DNA from 2 places in the Tsukamurella sp. II2bb genome. Region 2 is predicted to be linked to the other one. Evidence: riboswitches for the same ligand, from Rfam matches in the RefSeq annotation. Region 2 holds a riboswitch; the other holds the start of a gene.

Evidence for each region. A riboswitch is a leader RNA that binds a small molecule or an ion and turns the genes downstream of it on or off. The one in region 2 is predicted to bind S-adenosylmethionine.
Region 1: linked by a shared signal. The riboswitch ahead of AC21LY_RS17000 (aminotransferase class V-fold PLP-dependent enzyme) and the one ahead of metX (homoserine O-acetyltransferase MetX) in region 2 are both predicted to bind S-adenosylmethionine.

The regions. Positions count from the first base shown of each region.
Region 1 covers NZ_JBYPZI010000007.1:209,371-213,757, forward strand. Annotated here, with positions in the region: gene AC21LY_RS16990 (RtcB family protein) at 217-1,383, shown strand; gene AC21LY_RS16995 (HAD-IIA family hydrolase) at 1,406-2,191, opposite strand; SAM riboswitch class IV at 2,276-2,388, shown strand; gene AC21LY_RS17000 (aminotransferase class V-fold PLP-dependent enzyme) at 2,442-3,734, shown strand; gene AC21LY_RS17005 (hypothetical protein) at 3,760-4,143, shown strand; gene AC21LY_RS17010 (YbaK/EbsC family protein) at 4,184-4,387, shown strand, end outside.
Region 2 covers NZ_JBYPZI010000013.1:44,275-48,661, reverse strand. Annotated here, with positions in the region: gene AC21LY_RS22625 (hypothetical protein) at 1-913, shown strand, start outside; gene metX (homoserine O-acetyltransferase MetX) at 917-2,065, opposite strand; SAM riboswitch class IV at 2,074-2,190, opposite strand; gene AC21LY_RS22615 (MFS transporter) at 2,281-3,477, shown strand; gene AC21LY_RS22610 (guanyl-specific ribonuclease) at 3,488-3,976, shown strand; gene AC21LY_RS22605 (barstar family protein) at 3,973-4,387, shown strand, end outside.

The DNA of each region.
Region 1 (4,387 bases), on a different contig from region 2:
GGAAACTCGGTGGACCGCGTCCTTGCAGTCGAATACGCTGCTGGACATGGATATGAGGAAGTTCCCCGAATCGCTGCGGCAGGGCCCCTGCCGCCGGTTCGGTGTGTCCGCGTAACCTGCGGCAACCCGGGCCGTCGCTGTCATCGCCGGCTCGGAGCCATGCGCGTCACGCATCGCCTCTCGGGCCGGTGACCATCACACCGAGACGAGAAAGACATGGAGAAGATCACCAAGACCCTGGTCTCGTGGGCGTCCATTCTGGACGAGAAGACCCGCGAGCAGGCGATCACCACGGCGAAGCTGCCGTTCATCTACCCGCACATCGCGCTGATGCCCGACGCCCACCTGGGTAAGGGTGCCACCGTCGGTTCGGTCATCCCGAGCCTCGGCGCCGTGATCCCCGCGGCCGTCGGCGTCGACATCGGCTGCGGCATGATCGCGGTCCGGACGCAGTTCACGCTGGCCGACCTGCCCGACGATCGGGCGACGGTCCGCGAGGCGATCGAGCGGGCGATTCCACTCTCGCCCGGCCGGTACAACAAGAAGGTCGTGGCGACGGCGGAGCCGCGGATCGCGGAGCTGGAGGCGCTCGCCGAGCGGGCCGATTTCGACCCGGCTCAGTACGCCGGGAACTGGAAGCTCCAGCTGGGTACGCTGGGCGGAGGAAATCACTTCGTAGAGCTAAGCATCGACGACGACCAGCGAGTGTGGGCGTTCCTGCACTCCGGCTCCCGCGGTGTGGGCAACAAGATCGCCCAGCACCACATCGCCGTCGCGGCCCGTCTGTGCAAGCAGTGGTGGATCGAGCTGCCGGATCCGGACCTGGCCTACCTCGTGGAGGGCACGCCCGAGTTCCGCCGCTACATCGCCGAGCTGAAGTGGGCGCAGCACTTCGCGCTGCTCAACCGTGAGGAGATGATGGACCGGGTGATCCGGCAGCTCGGCGAGTGGGTGGGAACGCCCGTCGTCGAGGCGGAGCGGATCAACTGTCACCACAACTTCACCCGGCGCGAGAAGCACTTCGGCAAGGAGGTGTGGGTGTCGCGGAAGGGCGCGATCGAGGCCACGGAGGGCAAGCCCGGTCTCATCCCGGGTTCGATGGGGACCGCGTCCTACATCGTCGAGGGCAAGGGCTTCGCCCCGTCGCTGAACAGCTCGCCGCACGGCGCGGGCAGGGAGTACTCCCGGTCCGCGGCGCGCAAGGCCTTCACGCACGAGCAGCTGCGGGAGGCCATGGTGGGCATCGAGTTCCGCGACAGCGCCGACTTCATCGACGAGATCCCGCAGGCCTACAAGCCGATCGACCGGGTCATGGCCGACGCCGACGACCTGGTGACGGTGCGCGCCGTCCTGCGGCAGATCGTCAACGTGAAGGGGCAGTGACCCGTTCCCGGGCTGGGGCTTCTCAGCCCGGGAACGGATCCTGCGTGTGCCCGACCAGGTCGGCGACGGAGTTGATCGTGCGGGTGGGGCGGTACGGGAACGCGGCCACCGACTCGGTCGTGGAGATGCCGGTGAGGACGAGAATGGTCCGCAGACCGGCCTCCAGGCCGCAGACGATGTCGGTGTCCATCCGGTCGCCGATCATCAGGGTGTCCGCGGAGTGCGCCCCGAGCGCACGCAGCGCGGAGCGCATCATCAGCGAGTTCGGCTTCCCCACGTAGTACGGCGAGCGGCCCGTGGCTTCGCGGATCAGCGCGGCGACGGCACCCGTTGCCGGGAGCGATCCGTCCTTCGACGGTCCCGTCGGGTCGGGGTTGGTGGCGATGAACCGCGAGCCGCGCTCGATCAGCCGGATCGCCGTGGTGATCGCCTCGAACGAGTACGTGCGGGTCTCGCCGAGGACCACGTAGTCCGGGTCCTTGTCGGTCAGCACGTAGCCCACGTCGTGCAGGGCGGTGGTCAGCCCGGACTCGCCGACGACGTACGCGGTGCCGTCCGGCCGCTGGTCCTGCAGGAACTTCGCGGTGGCGAGCGCGGAGGTCCAGATCCGCGCCTCCGGGATGTCCAGCCCCGTCGCGAGAAGCCGTGCCCGCAGGTCGCGCGGCGTGCGGATCGAATTGTTGGTGAGCACCATGAACGGGGTGCCGGCCGCGGTGAGCTCGGCGATGAAGTCGTCGGCGCCGGGGATCAGGTGCTCCTCGTGCACCAAGACGCCGTCCATGTCCATCAGGTACGTCCACTCGGTCATGTCTGCGAATCTACCCGCGCGGGTTTCGCGTCGCCGTGATTCCAACCTTGACCGCGGCCCATCCGCAGGGCATTCTCGACGGCAGGTCATGAGTGCCAGCGACAAGCCCCGGCTCGCTGGTCGGCAACCCTCCTCCGCGGTGGGGTGCTCCGGGTGACGACCTGGCCGTGCCGGACCGTGCACGGCAAGCGCGGATTCGCGGCACACGTCTGACGGCGGTGCCGTGCGTCCTCATACCGAAGGACTTCTGATGAGCATCGCCACCACCGAGCGCGCCGTCTGCCTCAGCCCGACCATCACCTCCCCGCTTCGCGGCACGCCGCTCGCCCTGGGCCCGCTGGCCGCCGTCACCGGTGCTGACGAGTACGCCCCGCTGCGCGACGGCGCGACCGTCCGCTACGCCAACTTCGACTACGCGGCCAGCGCTCCGGCGCTGGTCGAGGTGCAACGCGCCGTCCAGGAGGCGCTGAGCGAGTACGCGAGCGTGCACCGCGGCGCCGGCCATCTCTCCCAGCGCTCCACCGCCCGCTACGAGCGCGCCCGGGACACTGTGGCGGAGTTCGTCGGTGCCCGCCCCGATGACCACGTCATCTTCACGGGTAACACCACCGACTCGATCAACCTCCTGGCCGGCTGTGTACCCGGGGAGGTCGTCGTCCTCGACTGCGAGCATCACGCGAACCTGCTGCCCTGGAAGAAGATCGGTGCCCGGGTGGTCTCCGCGCCGCTGTCGATCGAGGGCACCCTCGAGGTGCTCGAGAAGGAGCTGACCGCCCGCCCCGCGGCCCTGGTCAGCGTGACCGGCGCGTCCAACGTCACGGGGGAGGTGCTGCCCATCCGCCGGATCGCTGCGCTGGCCCACCGGCACGGCGCGCGCATCGCCGTCGACGGGGCGCAGTTGGTCCCGCACCGTCGTATCTCGTTGCGCGAGAGCGGCGTCGACTACCTCGCCTTCTCCGGACACAAGCTCTACGCGCCCTTCGGCTCGGGCGTCCTCGTCGGCCGGGCCGACTGGCTGGACGAGGCCGAGCCCGTGCGCTGCGGAGGAGGCGCCAGCTACGAGGTGATCGGCACGCCCGTCTCGAAGTCGGTCGAGGTGGCCTGGCAGACCGGGCCGGCGCGGCACGAGGCGGGATCGCCGAACGTGCTGGGCGCGGTCGCGATCGCCGCCGCCTGTGAGGCCATCGCGGCGCTCGGCGAGGACGCCGTCGCCCGGCAAGAGCGCTTCCTCACCGACCTGCTGCTCGCCTCGCTCGAGGGCATCGACGGTGTCCGCACGCTGAAGATCTGGGCCGACTCCACCGATCGGGTGGGGATCGTCGCCTTCACCGTCGACGGCCGCACGCCCCGCGAGGTCGCGGAGTTCCTCTCCGCCGAGCACGGGATCGGCGTGCGCGACGGGAAGTTCTGCGCCCATCCCGTCGTTCACCGGTTGGGGTGCTACGACGGCGCCGTCCGCGCGAGCCTCGGCCTCGGCACGAGCGAGAACGACGTGCACCGCCTGGTGCGCGCCCTCGAAGACCTGTCCGCACGAGTGAAGTAGTCGCCCTTCTCAGGAGGAAGAAGTCATGACCGTCTCCCGTCCCGCCCTGGTCGTCACCGTCGACGGTGAGCCCGAGTCCGTGCACCTGACCCGGGTCCGGGCCGCCGATCTGCGCCTCGCGCAGCGCCAGCGCGGCTACCTGCGCGCCGAGGCCGAGCGCGCGGGGCGGGAGCCGGACGCGGTAGCGCTCGAGGTCGACGTGGTCATCGATGAGCGCGCGGCCGACGCCCGGGCCAGCTACGCGCCGAACGGGACCACGGTGCAGGGCATCACGTACGTGGGCACCCCGTCGGGCCTGAAGTCCCTCATCGAGGACGTCTACGCGGCCGAGGTGGCGGACGCGGTGGTGCTGCGCCCCGTCGGCGGGGCTCGCACCAAGGATCTCATCGCGACGCTGCTCGCAGCGTAAGCGTCGTACGCCCGCGCTGCGGGCGGGCATACTGATCGGCGTGACCGCGCAGTTCTCCGCCCGTACCGAGGTCGTCCGCGCCGCCCTGGCCTCGGCCGGCCACCCCGACACCGTCGTGCACGTCCCCGCCGGTGCCAAGACGGCCGCCGAGGCGGCCGCGGCGCTGGGCTGCGACGTGGGCGCGATCGCCAACAGCCTCGTCTTCCTGGCCGACGGTGCCCCGCTGCTCGTGCTCTCGAGCGGC
Region 2 (4,387 bases):
CGCCGTCGCGCCCGCGGCGCTCGCACTGATCGGTTCCGGGGCGCAGAACGCCGTTGTCCGGGAAGCGGTCTCGGCCGTCGCACGCGACGCCGGCGTGGAACCGGTCCAGGTCGACGAGCCGGAGACCATCTCGGCCGCCGGGGCGGCCCTGCTCGCGGCCGACCGCCGCGCCGCGGGGACGGCACCGTCGTCCCTGGTGGAGGGTGGGATCGGGGTCCTGGGCGGGCACAGCGTCCGGCTCACCGCCGCGGTCCTCCCGCTCCTGGTGGTGGCGGCCCTCGTGGGCGCGATCATCGCCACCGGCTACGCGACCGGCATCATCGGGCCCACCGCCCGCACGACCGAGGAGGTCGTGCCGACCTCCGACACGGCTACCAGTGCCGTCCCGGCCACCTCGCCGGAGCAGCTCTCGAGCTCCACGTCGACGCCGGGGCACCAGAAGCCGGTCGTGATCCCCACGACCGTGCCGCACGAGCCGGCCGGGGGCGACGAGGTCACCCCCACCATGACCACGTTCGCCCCGCCGCCGGTGATCCCCACGACCGTCCGGCCGCCGCTTCCGACGGTGCCGACGACCCCGCCCCCGTCACCGACCGGCACCCTGCCGACCACGATCCTCCCGTCCATCCCGACCGGGACCCCGCCGGGCGCCGTCGTCCCCTCCGAGGGAACCGCGACGAATCCCTCGCCGTCGGGTGAGGCGCCGCCGCCGGCGCCGGGGCACGGGCTCGGGCTGGGCGCAGGTCTCGGCGCACCGAACGTCACCGGAGCGCCTCCGGCGACGGGGAGTTCGAGTTCGAATCAGGTGAACACCGGAGCGGCGCAGTCGGAGCGGACGTCGACCAGTGTGGTGCACGGGCCCGGCACTGCGGTCGTGGCGAGCGCGCCGACCGTCACGACGCCCGCGCTCTGACGGTCAGCGCCGCGCGAGGTCCAGCGTCCGGGTGAGGAGCTCCGCGACGGCGTCCATCTCGGTCAGGAAACCGTCGTGGCCGTCCCGGGAATGGACGACCACCAGCTCGCCGCTGCCGGGGAGCAGGTCCGCCAGCTCCCGCTGCAGGCGCAGCGGATACAGGCGGTCGGAATCGATCCCGCCGACCACGACCGGAACCCGGCACTCGCGGAGCGCCGCCTCGATACCGCCGCGGCCGCGGCCGACGTCGTGGTGGTTGAGGACGTCCGTCAGTACGACGTAGCTGCCGGCGTCGAACCGGTTGACCAGTTTGTCGGCCTGGTGGTCGAGGTAGGAGGTGACTGCGTACCGGCCGCCGGTCAACGGATCCTCGTCGCCCTGGGCGTCGTTGCGGAACCGGCTGTCCAGCTCGATCTCCGTGCGGTAGGTCAGGTGCGCGATCCTGCGCGCGACGCCCAGGCCCGCGGTGGGGGCGTGACCGGATTCGTGGTAGTCGCCGCCCTGCCAGTGCGGGTCCGCCGTAATCGCCGCGATCTGCGTCGTCTGGGTGCCGATCTGGTCGGCCGTCGCCCGGGCGCCCACCGCGAGGATCAGGGCCGAGCGCAGGAAGTCGCCGTACATGAGGGCCCACTCCAGAGCCCGCGCGCCGCCCATCGACCCGCCGACGACCGAGGCGATGTCGTGGACGTCGAGGGCGCGGAGCAGCGCCGCTTCGGCTTCGACCTGGTCGCGGACCGTGATCACGGGGAACCGGGAGCCGTAGGGGCGCCCGTCCGGCGCGAGCGAGGCCGGCCCCGTCGAACCCGAGCACCCGCCGAGGACGTTCGCCGAGACGACGCACCACTCGTCGGTGTCGACCGCGGCGCCGGGCCCGATCAACCCGTCCCACCATCCGGCGGACCGGTGATCGGCGTCCGGGGGGCCGGTGACGTGCGAGTCGCCGGTGAGGGCGTGCAGCGCCAGCACGACGTTGTCGCGGGCCGCGTTGGGCCTGCCCCAGCGTTGGAAGGCCATCGTCACGTCCGGCAGGACGACACCCGACTCCAGGACCAGCGGTCCGAGCGACAGCGACTGCACGGCACCGTCGGGCACCCGGGCCCAGTCTGCCGGGGGACTGTCGATGGGCCGTCCTGTGCGGATACTGATGGTCACCGAACCTCTCCTCGCGCTTGCCACCCGGCGGGTAGACCGGGAAACCAGGTCATCACCCGGGGCACCCCACCGCGGTGGAGGGTTGCCGGTCAGCAAGCCGGGGCTGTGCGCTGACGCTCATGACCTCTTCCTGCATCATAACCGACCGTTTTCCCGTGAACGAGGTCACAGGTCCGCAGGGAAGCGGGGGCGGAGCCGGGACGTTGCACCCTCCCGTGCGCACTTCTACCCGGACCTCGCTCGCGGTCGGCGCCATGGCGCTCGGCGGCTTCGGCATCGGTACCACCGAGTTCGCGGCGATGGGGCTGCTCCCCGACATCGCCGCCGACCTGCGGGTCACCGAGCCGGTCGCCGGCCACGTGATCTCGGCGTACGCGCTGGGCGTGGTGGTCGGTGCCCCGCTCATCGCCGCGGCGTTCGCGCGGGTGCCGCGCAGGGCGCTGCTGATCGCGCTGATGGTCGCCTTCACCGTGGGCAACGCTCTCTCCGTCTTCGCGCCGACCTACGGGACACTGATGGCGGCCCGGTTCGTCGCGGGCCTGCCGCACGGGGCGTTCTTCGGGGTCGCCGCGCTGGTGGCCGCGCATCTGGCGGGGCCCGCGGACCGGGGGAAGGCCGTCGGCCGGGTGCTGATGGGCCTCTCGGTCGCGAACGTCGTCGGCGTGCCTCTGGTGACCTGGCTCGGGACGGCGCTGGGGTGGCGCTACGCGATGGCCGTGGTCGTGCTGATCGGCGCGGTCACCGTCGCCGCCCTCGCGGCCTTCCTGCCCGCCGTGCAGATCCCGCTCACGAACCCGCTGACCGAACTCGGGGCGCTGGCCCGCCCGCAGGTGTGGTTCGCGCTGCTCACCGGTGTGGTCGGCTTCGGCGGCATGTTCGCCGTGTACACCTACATCTCCACCACGCTGACCTCGGTGTCGGGTCTCAGTGCGGCCTCGGTGCCGGTGGTGCTCGCCGCGTACGGCGTCGGCATGGTGATCGGCAACGCGGTCGGCGGCCGGGCGGCCGACGGCTCGGTGGTCCGGTCGATCGCGGTCGCGCTGGCGGCGCTGGTCGTGCTGCAGGCGCTGTTCTCGCTGTTCGCGGCGCAGCCCGTCGCGGCGGTCACTCTCTTCTTCCTCATCGGGCTCACCGCGTCCGCGCTGGTGCCCGCGCTGCAGACCCGCCTGATGGACGTGGCGGGGGAGGCGCAGACCCTCGCCGCCACGCTGAACCACTCGGCGCTCAACATCGCGAACGCGCTCGGTGCGCTGCTCGGCGGCGCCGTCATCGCCGCCGGTGCCGGGTACACCGCGCCCGCGCTCGTGGGCAGCGGCCTCGCGCTGGCCGGGCTGGTGATCTTCGGGATCGGGATGCGGTCGGCGCGACTGTCGGCGCGACGGAGCTCAGAACTTGTCGGTGTCGCTCGGTAGGGTCGTCGGCATGCGAAGGATCCTCGCGCTGTGCGCGATCGCGCTGCTCGCCGTTCTCGGGTTGGTCGCGTGCGGCAAACCGGCGGTCGGGCCCACGGCCACGGCCACGTCGGCCGCCACCGCGAGCTCCGGCGCCGCGGGCGCCTCCGGTACCGTGCCGCGCTCCGGGTCGGCGGCCGCGGCGGCTGGCCCGTCCCGGTCGGCGGCACCGTCGAACTCCGCGGTGCCGCAGCGCGTCCTCGCGACGCTCGCCCGGATCGACGCCGGCACCTGGCCGCCCCAGGACGGCTCGGGGACGCAGGGCGGCCGGAACTTCGGGAACTTCGAGGGCCGGTTGCCCGCCACGGATGCGCAGGGCAAGCGCGCGAAGTACACGGAGTGGGACGTCAACGTCCGCAAGCCCGGGCAGAGCCGGGACGCCGAGCGCATCATCACCGGGGCCGACGGCAGCGCCTGGTACACCCTGAACCACTACGAGACCTTCACGAGGATCCGATGAGCACCCTCCCGCAGTTCCTCTCGTCCGGTACCGGCGCGGCGCTGACCGGCGCCGATCTGGATTCCGTCAAGCGGCGCGAACGGCCGCGCGTGCTCGTCGCACGGGGCAGTCGCATGCGCACCAAGGCGGCTCTTCTCGATGAGGTCTCCGCCGTCCTGCAGTTCCCGCTCCACTTCGGTGAGAACTGGGACGCGCTGGCCGATTGCCTCGGGGACATCGATTGGTCCGGGGGGCGGGAGCCCGTCGTCCTTGGCGTCGCCGAGGCCGAGCAGGTGCTCGCCGACGAGCCCGAGTTGCTGTCCACCTTCGTGTCCGTGCTCGCGGACCGGGACGTGCACGTGCTCCTGGCCGTCTCCGAGCATGCCGACGGGCCCGGCGTGCGTTCCGCGTGGGCGGGCTCGGGCCTGACCG